DNA from 2 places in the Oceanobacillus sp. HCA-5259 genome. Region 2 is predicted to be linked to the other one. Evidence: riboswitches for the same ligand, from Rfam matches in the RefSeq annotation. Region 2 holds a riboswitch; the other holds the start of a gene.
What was found. A riboswitch is a leader RNA that binds a small molecule or an ion and turns the genes downstream of it on or off. The one in region 2 is predicted to bind glycine.
Positions count from the first base shown of each region.

Region 1 (6,651 bases), on a different contig from region 2:
TAAATCGAGCGATCTTGAACAAAACCGCCACCGTATTCAAATATTTTCTTTTGTTCCTTAAAACGCTCCGCCAGGAAATAAATTTGTAAATGGAAACTCCAACGCTCAAAATCCTTATAAAAGCTTTCCAGATATGGATTATGATCCACTTTTTCAAAAGATGTTTTAAAATCGAGTGCCTCCGCCAAAGCTGTAGTCATCGTCGATTTCCCAACACCTACTGTACCGGCAATCGTAATTACTGCATCATTCGGTATACCGTATTTCTCTCTCCAATTCATTTGCTTGCTCCTTTAATTGTCAGCTGTTCGTTAACTATGTTTAAAATTTTTTCCAGATGATCCTGATTTTGCATGAAATCCATCTCATCCCCGTTAATCCGAATTAGCGGGATATCGGGATTTTCTTTTTCAAAGTCGTTCATGAATTGTTTATAATCCAGCGACAGTTGCTGTAAGTACTCCGATTCAATATTTTTCTCGATTTTTCTTCCCCGCTTCCTAATTCGTTCCATAATCGTATCGAGACTACCGGTTATATAAATGACAAGATTAGGTTGCGGCATGTCCTTCGTTAAAATCTCATAAATCTGCCTGTATTTATCAAACTGACCTTCATCTAAAGTCCGTTTTGCGAATATCATATTTTTCGCCATATGATAGTCCGCCACGACCGGATGACCATGCTTCAAATAGTCCTTATCTATATCTTCTAACTGTTTATATCGATTACACAGGAAAAACATTTCTGTTTGAAAACTCCACTCATTTATATCTTCATAAAATTTGTCAAGAAAAGGATTCTCACTTACAATCTCTTTCAACAAATGAAATTCAAAATGACTGGCGATCTTTTTTGCAAGTGAAGTCTTACCAATACCAATTGGACCTTCAACTGCAAGAAAAGGTACCTTCGTCATTATTATTCCTCCTTCAAATTAGATCCTTCATATTTTATCATACTTCATATGTTCCAACCATCACCATTAAAGTGAAACTTCATTTAATAAGAGGAACTTTTTATTCCCCACTAAATGGTATAGTTGAACGAATCGAGCTACTACCGGATGTTAGATCTTTCCACTTCGTATTAATGTGTTTCTAAAACCCTGAAGCATGATACATCAATACATCCAGCCTGTTACACTCGATAGTCGCGGCTACTTTCATAGCTATATAGTACATTCGCCTTTCCCAATTAAAAATTACTGCATTTACTATTATAAGCTCAACTTTCGTAACCTGAAACACAGGATACATCTTAAAAAAATTGAAAGAACTTCCATTCAGCGTAAGTGAAACTTTCATTTAGGCCCACAGTTTATTTAAGGAGAATGCCTTTTGTTGCAATACCATGCCTAACTATACACATCATCGACTATAAATCCCTGGTAAGATTGATTTTTTCAGGAGCGAGAGTTTAGTTATAAGGAAGATTTGAGGTGAAAGAATGCAACGACTGGAAAAATTTGTGGATCCTCTACCGCTTTTAAACACACTTCAACCAAGTAAAAAAACAAGGAATGGTGCACATTACGATATAACGATGGAAGAATTCCGGGCCAAATTACACCGTGACTTGCCGCGAACCACATTATGGGGATATAATAGGCAATTTCCTGGACCGCTGATTGAAGCATTCCGTGATGAACCGGTATCTGTAACATGGCATAATGAGCTGCCGAACAGACATATCCTCCCCGTTGATACGTCCATCCATGATTTGGATAAACTCCCTACCGTCCGTACAGTTGTCCATTTACACGGGATGGAAACAAAGCCAGAAAGCGATGGGCATCCTGATGCTTGGTATACAAGAAATTTCCAAGTTACAGGGCCAACATTTACACAACGGACGTTTCATTATCCAAACCATCAGCGCAGCAGCTTACTTTGGTATCACGATCATGCAATGGGACTGACAAGGCTCAATGTATATGCCGGGCTTGCCGGAATGTACATTTTACGGGATAAACATGAAGCATCCCTAAACCTCCCAAGTGGTGACTACGAAATTCCATTAATGATTGTCGATCGGAGCTTCCATCCAGACGGCTCCTTATCCTACCCAGCGCAACCAAATGACGCTGATCCCAATTTACCGAACCCTTCCATTGTGCCAGCATTTTTAGGAGATACAATTGTTGTAAACGGAAAAATTTGGCCATATTTGGAAGTAGAACCTCGGAAATACCGTTTCCGTATTTTAAATGGCTCCAACACGAGAGGTTACCGGCTGTCGCTTGATAATGGAGAGGTTTTACATCAAATCGGCTCAGATGGCGGGCTGCTTAGAAAACGCGTCGAAATGGAAGAAATCGGGCTGCAGCCTGCCGAGCGTATCGATGTCATCATCGATTTTTCGGAATTAGAAGGCCAAACGATTATACTAAAAAATAATCTTGGACCAGGTGCTGATCCAGCTGACGGAATGGGAGAAATTATGCAATTCCGGGTTACAGAAAAGCTAAAAAGTAAAGATACGAGTAATTTACCTGTTAACCTTTCCTATGTCCCTTCCTTAAAACAAGATGAAATTAAGACGGTCCGTTATTTAAAACTAGTTGGTTCCACTGATGAATATGATCGTCCTTTACTGCTTTTAAATAATCTGAAATGGCATGATCCAGTTACGGAAAATCCACAGTTAGATTCGACAGAGATTTGGGCATTCATAAACACAACCAACTTCTCCCATCCAATCCATATTCATCTTATTCAATTTCAAGTGCTGGATCATCAGACCTTTGATCTTGAACGATTCAATGAAGATGGGACCCTTTTGTTTACAGGAGCACCACAAGCTCCTCTTGCGAATAATCGCAGTTGGAAAGATACAATTGAAGTACCCGCTGGAACGATGACCCGCGTGATTGCAAATTTCGGTCCCTATACCGGTGAATACGTCTGGCATTGCCACATCCTCGAACATGAAGATTATGACATGATGCGCCCGTATCGCGTAATTACAGATGAAAGAAAGGACAAAAAATAATGAAACCGGCTGGAAAAACTAACACATTCCAGCTGGTTTTCATGCTTTCCATATTGATTTTGATTGATAAGAGTCAGAACGGACATAAGCGCTAGAATCTCTCACAACATCTTGTTTAAAATTTTCCTTTACAACGAAAAAATGGGACAGAGCCTCTGTCCCATTTGGATTAGATTGTGCGAATTCGGATTACATCCTCGATTGTATTAATTTCGGCTTCCATTCCTGGAATGACGTCCCCGTTCACTTTCTCGTCAATATCAATCATCGTATATGCCAAGTCACCACGGCTTTTGTTAATCATTGCCGCAATATTTAGACCCCTTTTAGAAATAATCGCACTAATTTGGCCGAGCATATTCGGTACATTATGATGGAAAACCGTAACCCGGCGCTTTCCTGTATAAGGAAGAAACGCATTCGGGAAGTTCACCGCGTTTTTAATATTACCTGTCTCTAGGAAATCTCTCACCTGGCGAGTTGCCATTCGTGCACAATTTTCCTCTGATTCAATCGTTGACGCACCAAGATGGGGTAATGTTATCGCATTTTCCATATGAAGTAAGCGATCATTAGGGAAATCAGTAATGTATTTACCGACACGGCCCTTCTCCAGAGCCACTTCAAGCGCATCTTCATCGACAAGCCCGCCACGCGAGAAGTTCAGAATATGGACGCCTGGCTTCATCTGTTCAAAAGCTTCCCTATTTAGCATACCTGCTGTCTCATTTGTAAGGGGAACATGAATTGTGATAAAATCCGCCTGTTCAAATACATCTCCAAGAGACATCGCACGCTTAATATTCCGGGATAGTTCCCAAGCCGTATCAACAGAAATATACGGGTCAAACCCAATAACATCCATATCAAGATTCAGTGCATCATTAGCAACCATCGCTCCAATTGCACCAAGTCCAATGACGCCTAGCTTCTTCCCTTTCGCCTCACGTCCGACAAATTGCTTTTTCCCTTGTTCAACGAGCTGCGGTACTTCTTCCCCTTTGCCTTTTAAATCTTTCACCCAATCGACTCCGTTAAACAGGTTACGAGAGGATGCCATAATAGAAGTAAGCACGAGTTCTTTTACGGCATTCGCATTTGCCCCAGGAGTATTGAATACAACAATACCTTGATTGGAACAAGTATCAACGGGAATATTATTCACACCCGCGCCAGCACGTGCGATAGCTTTTAAATTTCCACCGAATGCCATGTTGTGCATCGGATAACTCCGGACAACAATTGCATCCGGATCATTTGCTTCATTATCAATCGTGTAATCTTCTTCATTAAATATTGCGAGGCCTACCTCAGCAATATGATTCAACGTTTTAATTCTTTTTGTTTTGTCTAAAGTTATTGTTGTCATCTCTCTACTCTTTCTCCTTTTTACTCTTACTTTTCTTTCTAATCTCCACAACGCAGCCTAGAAACATAAAAAGAGACTGGAAAAAACCCCAATCTCAGAAAGATCTAGAAAACAACAAATAAACCTTTGTTGTTCTTCTGTCCTTTTGCCTGAGATTTTGAACCCTTCGGCGATGCATATGCATTCTCTCCAGAAGCCGCTCCCGTTATAGTGTCACCCATAACATTCGTCGCTTTTGAATATTCTATTCATTCAAGTCGCCTCCTTAAACATAAAAAGGCAAGGAGTTAAAAATCCCTTACCTCTGCCCAGGCGATCGACATGATTTCATTATGTGCTCCCCCGCGGTGGTCTCCGCGTTTCGCCAGTTACACATAACGTTTCAATTGTTGATGTTATCTTATCAGAATTAAATTATTTTTTCAATGGATAAACAGGGATTTTTTAAAGTTTTTCAATAATGGTCTTTCCCATTATAGACCGTCTCTTATATAATGTATTCACATTATTGTAGTTGTTTCGAAAGGGTGGACTTTTTGAATATTATTATCGAACCAGATTCGTTTAAAGGAAGCTTATCAGCAATGGAAGCAGCTAAAGCGATAGTCTAATGGGACTCCTTTTATGGATGGAAGAAGAAATTATGCGTTGTAAGGAGAATGTGATAAAAAAGAGAAAGAAACGCGCTTCATTATTACGTTTCTTTCTCTTTTTTACGTCCCGCAAAATGTTTGATAAGAAGTTCCGGTGTCATAATTTCTTTTCGCAAATTCCTTCTGTTCATCTGTATGGGCAAAGGGATTTTTCAAGAGATGAATTAATTCTTCTGCTGGCGTATAATCTTCCTTTTGAACAGCCGCTTCGATGGCGTCCTCTACCCACTTATTTCTCGGAATCAATGCTGGATTATGCTCATACATAAGCTTGTTGCTTGCTTCCTGCGTCTCGCTTTGTATTTTGATCCTTTCCTGCCATTTGATTTTCCACTTTTTAAATTCATCCATACGTCCAAGCGGAAAATCTTCTTCTTTGCCATAAGTTAACGCTAAGAACGTATTCGTATAATCGGCATGATAATGTTGCATCAACGTGAGCAGTTCTTCAATGAGGGCTTCATCCCCTTCTCTTTCACCAAATATCCCGAGTTTCTGTCGCATCCCTTCCAGCCAATATTTCTTATATAAAGGACCAAATTCTGAAATAGCTTCTTGCGCATATTTCAAGGGTTCTTCCTTGCTCCTTCCGAGTAAAGGAAGCAGTGTCTCTGCAAAGCGCGCCAGATTCCATGCGGCAATGCTCGGCTGATTCCGGTAGGCATAACGCCCATTCACATCAATCGAACTGAATACAATATCCTGATGATACGCATCCATGAAAGCACATGGACCATAATCAATTGTTTCACCGCTGATCGTCATATTATCGGTATTCATCACGCCATGAATAAACCCGACGAGCTGCCATTTCGCGACTAATTGCGCCTGCCGATCCAACACGTTTCTCAAAAAAGCGAGGTACGGATTTTCCGCATGTTTTACTTCTGGATCATGCCGCTCAATTGTATAATCAGTAAGTTGCACAAGTTCATCTATTTCACAGAAGTGGGCTGCAAATTGAAATGTACCTACCCGAATATGACTGGAAGCCACCCTCGTCAAAATCGCACCCGGGAGTATCGTCTCCCGGCGAATCCCTTCCCCTGTCGTCACTACAGCAAGGCCCCTTGTAGTAGGGATATTTAAGCCATGCATCGCTTCACTAACCATGTACTCCCTAATCATTGGCCCAAGTGCAGCCCGGCCATCACCACCACGGGAATAGGCTGTCCTCCCTGCACCCTTCAGCTGGATATCGAAGCGTTTGGAGTCAGGTGTCACTTGTTCCCCAAGCAGTACCGCACGTCCATCACCGAGCATCGTGAAATGACCGAATTGGTGACCGGCATAACTTTGAGCTAGCGGTATCGCATTTGGCGGGAGAGCATTTCCCCCATAAATAGCGATTGCTTCATCACTTTGCATTTCTTCATTATTGAGACCAAGTGCTTTTCCAAGTTCCTCATTATAAAAAACAAGTTGAGGATTCGCCACCGGGTTCGGCCTCAATTTTTGATAAAAAGTTTCAGGGAGTTCCGCGTACGTGTTCTCCAAGTTGAAATTAAATAAATTCGTCATAAGCTCTCCTTTTATAGCTTGTCATTACCCTTTAGTATACTTGGTAAGGACTAGATTATTCCAATGTGAAAACTTGACTCAATAATTAAATCCCCTTCTCTTGAAAAATCGCTC
Region 1 covers NZ_JBBKBV010000024.1:43,154-49,804, reverse strand. Annotated here, with positions in the region: gene WKU33_RS13080 (deoxynucleoside kinase) at 1-281, opposite strand, end outside; gene WKU33_RS13075 (deoxynucleoside kinase) at 278-919, opposite strand; gene WKU33_RS13070 (multicopper oxidase family protein) at 1,450-2,994, shown strand; gene WKU33_RS13065 (phosphoglycerate dehydrogenase) at 3,164-4,363, opposite strand; glycine riboswitch at 4,491-4,566, opposite strand; ZMP/ZTP riboswitch at 4,663-4,745, opposite strand; gene WKU33_RS13060 (protein adenylyltransferase SelO) at 5,077-6,537, opposite strand.
Region 1: linked by a shared signal. The riboswitch ahead of WKU33_RS13065 (phosphoglycerate dehydrogenase) and the one ahead of gcvT (glycine cleavage system aminomethyltransferase GcvT) in region 2 are both predicted to bind glycine.

Region 2 (6,651 bases):
GCCTTCAATCCTGCTTGATACGTAATCCCTGCTTGTTCATTGATTTGCACTTGAATGACATCATCCATTTGTCTTTCAACAGGATCCTCAAGGGTCACAGCTTGAAAGGAATGTTCTTTCATTAGAAAATGGATTAAGGCATAAAGCGTTGTCGACTTTCCGCTACCAGCTGGTCCGGTAATTAAAAATAAGCCTGAACGTGCACTCGCTAATTCTTTAAGTTTATTCAATTGGTAAGGGAATAGAAATAATTCATCGAGTGGAAGGGAATCTTCTTGTGGTAAAATCCTAATCGCCAAACTTTCCGAAACGAGGAGCGGTAAGGTTGACAATCTTAATGTATGTTTACCGAGGTTCGGGAAAATATTGGCAATACTGCCGTCTTGGGGCTTTTTTGATTCTCCTATATCCATACCTGCCGTGAATTTAAAAAAGGTGAGTAAAAGCTCATATTGATTCGTTGGGATCGTACGAAAAAGTTTTCGTTTGCCTTGGATACGGAAATGGATGTTCGTTTCTTTTTGTGCGGGCAAGAAATGAAGGTCTGTAGCATGTTGCTTGATTGCTTGTTGCATTATCTGTTTAACCAAAGGTAATGCCGGGTTCAACTAGTCGTCACCTCCTTTAAATTATATGATTCGACATGTAATAAGATATTCCTGCTTTATTTTTTGTTTTTTTGTATAAATATAATTTAGTCGTAAAAGCTATTAAAAAAATAGGAGGAGGTACAAAATGTCGACTAATAATTATTTGAAATTTATAACAGAGGAAATAGTTAAATACATGAACAGCCCGCGGGAGGAGCGGAAGGAAAGGAGGAAAACCGACAAGCAAGAAGAATCCGTTGTGTTGAATCGCTGGTTCGGAATCCTTCCTTTCTCATTTAAATTGTTTATAAAAGGAAGGCGGGCTTAAACTTCGGGAAATTGTTGGAGCAGGTAGATTAATCCTCCGCTTGTTACATCAATTGCTATCTCTGGAGTATACCGATTATGAATTTCTTCCAATTCCTTCTTAACAATATCATTCTCCAAATCGTCTTTATAAAATTGTTTTAAGAGGGCGATTTCTTCATTCCGTGTTTCAATCGCTTCATTGATCCACTCTTTCGGTTGGTTTTCAACATAATGTTGGATGATTTTTTCAATCCGTTTATAACCGCTTGCGAGCGTAATAATTGGCGAGATCGTATAACAAAAATTAGATATTTGCTGTTTCAAATTGAGTTTAATTAATTCATCCATCATATTTACAATAACTTTTCCGGTAACAAGTTGAATTCCTAATGAAATAATCTCTTCCTTCTTTTGTCTGCCTCGATAACTTACTTTAAAGTTCGCGAGTAACCATGGGTAAAGAGGTGTATTTTTATCGGTATTCACTTCTTGGAAGAGCAATGTATACTTTTCGTGATGTGTGACATGGTTGAATATCTGTTGCAGCCTGGGACTGCCTATATCAATCCATTCCCCTTGTTGATCTCGTTTTTCCGGGTTCGTAATGAGTGTGAGCGTCATTGGTACTCCTTTTTGCCCAAGGCTTTGCATATAATGCCAATAGAATGGACGATTCATTAATACTTTATCCAATTCCTCTGTTAACTCTACTTGTAAGACACCATTTTCTTTATTCAAAAGCTTACATTGATATGCACTGAAAAAGTCGATCATAAATTGTTCGATGTTTACGATTGCCATTTTATTCACCTACACTTTTTTCATTCATGTCATCAGCCAATTTATGGACGATGGATGCTAAGTTCTCAAGTTTAATCTCTGCTTCTCCTAATGAGTCGGACTCTCTGTAAATGGTCTCTATTTCCTGTTCCATATCTTGAATATTCAAATCAGAGAGAATTGCATCAAGCTCGCCGATCACGTTTTCAAATAGTCTTATCTTCTCATATAGTACATTTAAAATATGTTCCTCAATCGTTTGCTTAACAGCAAGATTGTATACCTTCACATCATTTTCCTGACCAAACCGATGGATTCGACCAATCCGTTGTTCAATTTTCATTGGATTCCATGGTAAATCATAGTTAATCATATGGTGGCAAAACTGCAGGTTGATACCCTCAGCTCCTGCTTCGGTAGCAATTAATACTTGTGCTTTTCCTTTAAAAAGCTGTAGCATCCAATCTTTCTTACTACGGTTAAAGCCGCCCCGAAATGGTACAGAACTAATCCCGTGCTGCTGCAGAATCCATTGTAAATACAATTGGGTTGCCCGGTATTCCGTGAAGATAATTACTTTTTCATTGCCAATTTGTTCAATTAATTCAACTGTTTTTAATGCTTTTGAATGGGCTGGCAATTCATTGATTTTTTGAATGATGGAATGGATTTCTTCATCTGGGGTGTTTGTTTCTTGTAATTTCTGAAGTGACAGAAAACAAGCCTCTCTAGAAGAACAGATCTCTCGCAGTAATGTAATCTTTGTAAATATATCTTGCCCTCGTTGCATATTATTTAACTGTTGATAGACTTCTGTTTCTTCCTTTGTAAAATCAACGAGAATGGTTTCGATAACCCGGTTCGATGGTTTTAAATTTGTATTTTCCCTCGTATTACGGATCATGACCCGTTCAATAAGTTGTTTCAGATAGGCGTCAGCTTCTTGTTTTCCCTTATTTCCGGAATATTTCTCTTTAAACGAGGCAACATCTCCTAGATGACCCGGTTTTAAAATCGAAATAAGGTTGAATATCTCCATTAAATCATTTTGAATTGGCGTAGCAGTCAACAGCAGGCAATACTTCTTTTTAATCTGCCGTACAAATTGATAATTTTTCGTCTGATGGTTTTTAAGTTTATGCGCCTCATCAATTAAAACGAAGTCATACTCATTTGCTAGAATCACTTCTTGGTGTGGAGTTCGTTTAGCAGTATCAAGGGAAGAAACTAGAATAGTATTGCCTTCCCAGTTATGATGTTTCCGGTGACTGACAGCAGGTATATAGAATTTCGTATTCAATTCATTCACCCATTGGTTCACAAGGGAGGCAGGAACAAGGATTAATGCATTTTTAACGAGACCCCGCAACATATATTCTTTTAAAATCAACCCTGCTTCAATAGTTTTTCCTAAACCAACCTCATCAGCAAGTATAACCCTGCCATTCATTTTTTCGATTGCTTCTAGAGCTGTTTCCAGCTGATGGTCAAGAAAAGACATATGCGGTAAAAAATCCAAACTTCTTAACCCGTGAAAAGAAGGGACGATCCTTGCCTGTTCTGCCTGATAGGCGAGCGAAAACAACTGAAAGGAACTAAACGGGCCATCACTGTCAAGCCGTTCCTCTAATTCTTTTATAAAAGTCTGATTACGATTCAAATGTACCAAATCCATATGTTACACCCCGAGTATCTAAATAAAATTTGGATTTCACTATACCTTTTTTAAATATTATGGTATATTCAATGCAAAGGTAGAGGATTTCTTATGATAGACTTAGTTTTACCATTATAAAAAAATATATGCTGTGGATGAAGATAAGGGGAGAGCTTACATGATCTTAATGTAACGCCGAAGGAGCAAGCTTAAGACGAATCTCTCAGGCAAAAAGACTCTTATCGGACACAACTCTGGAGAGCGTTTACATATCGTAAACCACCCAAGAAGCAAGTAGGAACGGAAGGGAAACCTGGCATGTTCTTACGCAACTTTCTGGTAGAAGGACAGAGATTTCTTACACATAAGGAAATCTCTGTCTTTTTATATTGTTAATGTCAGAATATAAAATCTTTTATTGACTTCAGAGGGAGTGATGGAGATGGAACCATTAAAACGTACGCCGATTTTTTCGGAGTATGAAAAGTATGGGGCGAAAACGATTGATTTTGGAGGTTGGGATTTACCTGTACAGTTTTCGGGGATTAAAGAAGAACATAACGCAACTAGAACAAGCGCAGGCCTATTTGATGTGTCCCATATGGGAGAAATTATTGTAAAAGGAAGTAAGGCGGTAGCATTTCTTCAAACGATGACGACGAATGACATAAGTAAGCTGGAACCGAAGAAAGCACAATACACATTTCTTTGTAACGAGAACGGTGGAGTAGTTGATGATTTACTCATCTACATGCTAGGAGAGGACCATTACATGCTCGTCGTTAACGCTGCTAATACTGAAAAAGATTTAAAGTGGTTAAAGAAACATAATAATTATGCATCAAATGAAGTTGCGATTGTTGATGAATCGGAACGATATAGTCTTCTAGCCATTCAGGGACCGAAAGCAGAAGCTATTTTACAAGAACTTACCGACACAAACCTAGCTGCAATTAAAGCCTTTCGATTTGAAATGCATGTTGCAATTCATGGGATTGAACAAGGGACGATAGTCTCCCGTTCAGGTTATACGGGTGAAGATGGTTTTGAAATTTATGTTGCGCCTGAAGAGGCAGGAAAGCTTTGGAATCTTATCTTAGAGACTGGGAAAGAAGCAGGAATTGTACCAGCTGGTCTCGGGGCTCGAGATACACTGCGCTTTGAAGCAAACTTGCCGTTATATGGGCAGGAACTTTCCGAAACAATTACGCCTATTGAAGCAGGTTTGACTTTTGCGGTTAAAGTTGCTAAAGAAGCTAATTTCATTGGGAAGGATGTCTTAAAAGAACAGGTTGAAAATGGACCGAAAAGAAAAATTGTCGGTCTAGAAATGATAGACAAAGGGATCCCGAGAACCGATTATGAAGTTCTATCTGAAGACGGAGAAAAAGTAATCGGACATATCACGACAGGAACACAATCACCGACTTTAAAGAAAAATATTGGCCGTGCATTACTTGACACGGATTATACAGAAATTGGAACAGAACTGTTGATTCAAGTAAGGAAACGGCAACTGAAAGCGAAAGTAGTACCTACACCATTTTATAAAAGAGATAATTAGGAGGGATTGGAGATGGGATTTCGCTATTTACCAATGACGGAATCAGATAAATTAGAAATGCTTGATGTAATCGGTATTGATTCAACAGATGAACTGTTTTCGGACATTCCAGAGGAAATTCGTTTCAAAGGGGAACTGAACGTAAAGCCTACTAAAAATGAATATGAACTAATGAAAGAATTAACTGCCATGTCCAATAAAAACGTAAATCTAAAGGATTATACGTCTTATTTGGGAGCAGGGGTCTATGATCATTATATACCTTCTGTTGTAGACCATGTCATCAGTCGTTCCGAGTTTTATACTGCATATACACCATACCAGCCGGAGATATCCCAAGGGGAACTGCAAGCGATTTTTGAGTTTCAGACAATGATTGCTGAATTAACCGGCCAACCGATTGCCAATTCCTCTATGTATGATGGTGCGACAGCGTTAGGTGAAGCAGTTAATTTAACTGCCGCCCATACAAAAAGAAAAAAAGTACTCGTTTCAAACGCAATTCATCCTGAATCACGGGAAGTAGTGAAGACATATGCTACCGGCCAACATGTGGAGGTTGTTGAGATAGATCATAAAGATGGTTTAACGGATCTAGAAGCACTTGAAAGAGAACTCGATGATGATGTAGCTGGTGTCGTCATCCAATATCCGAACTTCTTTGGTCAAGTAGAGCCTTTAGCAAAGGTACGTGAATTGCTCAATTCCAATAAAAAAGCAATGATGGTCGTTTCTAGTAATCCACTTGCGCTCGGATACTTGACACCACCTGGTGAATTCGGAGCAGATATCGTCGTCGGGGATACGCAAGTGTTTGGCATACCAGCCCAGTTTGGCGGCCCGCATTGTGGATATTTTGCAACGACGAAAAAGTTAATGCGAAAAATTCCAGGACGTCTTGTCGGACAGACAACAGACGAAGATGGTGTCCGTGGATTTGTACTTACACTTCAGGCAAGGGAGCAGCATATCCGAAGGGATAAAGCAACGTCAAATATTTGCTCGAACCAAGCACTGAATGCGCTAGCTAGTTCGGTTGCAATGAGTTCAATTGGAAAGCATGGTTTGAAGAAAATGGCAAAACTAAATATGAAAAAAGCTCGCTATGCCAAGCAACAATTCGCTGAGATAGGAATTCCTGTCTTATTTGATCAACCATTCTTTAACGAGTTTGTCATCCAGCTGAACAAAACGGTAAGCGAAGTGAACGAGGCATTACTTACCAAAGGGATTGTCGGCGGATATGATTTGGGACGAGATTACCCAGAATTAGAAAATTGTATGTTGGTTGCCGTAACGGAAATCCGTTCCAAAGAAGAGATTGATCAATTGATTAAGGAAGTGAGGGATATCAATGGCTAAGAATGAATTTCCATTAATCTTTGAACGCAGTAAAAAGGAGCGAACAAGTTATAGCTTACCGGATCTTGATGTACCAGATATCGATTTGGATGCGGAATTTGAAACGCCGTATGTCCGGAAGACTGCTCCGGAATTACCTGAAGTAAGTGAACTCGAAATTATGCGGCATTATACAGGATTATCGAATCGGAACTATGGAGTGGATTCCGGGTTTTATCCGCTTGGTTCATGTACCATGAAATATAACCCGAAAATTAATGAAGATGTAGCGCGGCTCCCGGGATTTACCCATATCCACCCATATCAAGATCCGAAAACCGTACAAGGTGCACTTGAAATGATGTATGATTTGCAAACCTCACTTAAAGAAATTACTGGAATGCATGAAG
Region 2 covers NZ_JBBKBV010000016.1:47,975-54,625, forward strand. Annotated here, with positions in the region: gene comGA (competence type IV pilus ATPase ComGA) at 1-590, opposite strand, end outside; gene WKU33_RS10665 (YqzE family protein) at 736-918, shown strand; gene WKU33_RS10670 (YqhG family protein) at 915-1,700, opposite strand; gene WKU33_RS10675 (DEAD/DEAH box helicase) at 1,702-3,354, opposite strand; glycine riboswitch at 3,492-3,585, shown strand; gene gcvT (glycine cleavage system aminomethyltransferase GcvT) at 3,779-4,900, shown strand; gene gcvPA (aminomethyl-transferring glycine dehydrogenase subunit GcvPA) at 4,913-6,262, shown strand; gene gcvPB (aminomethyl-transferring glycine dehydrogenase subunit GcvPB) at 6,255-6,651, shown strand, end outside.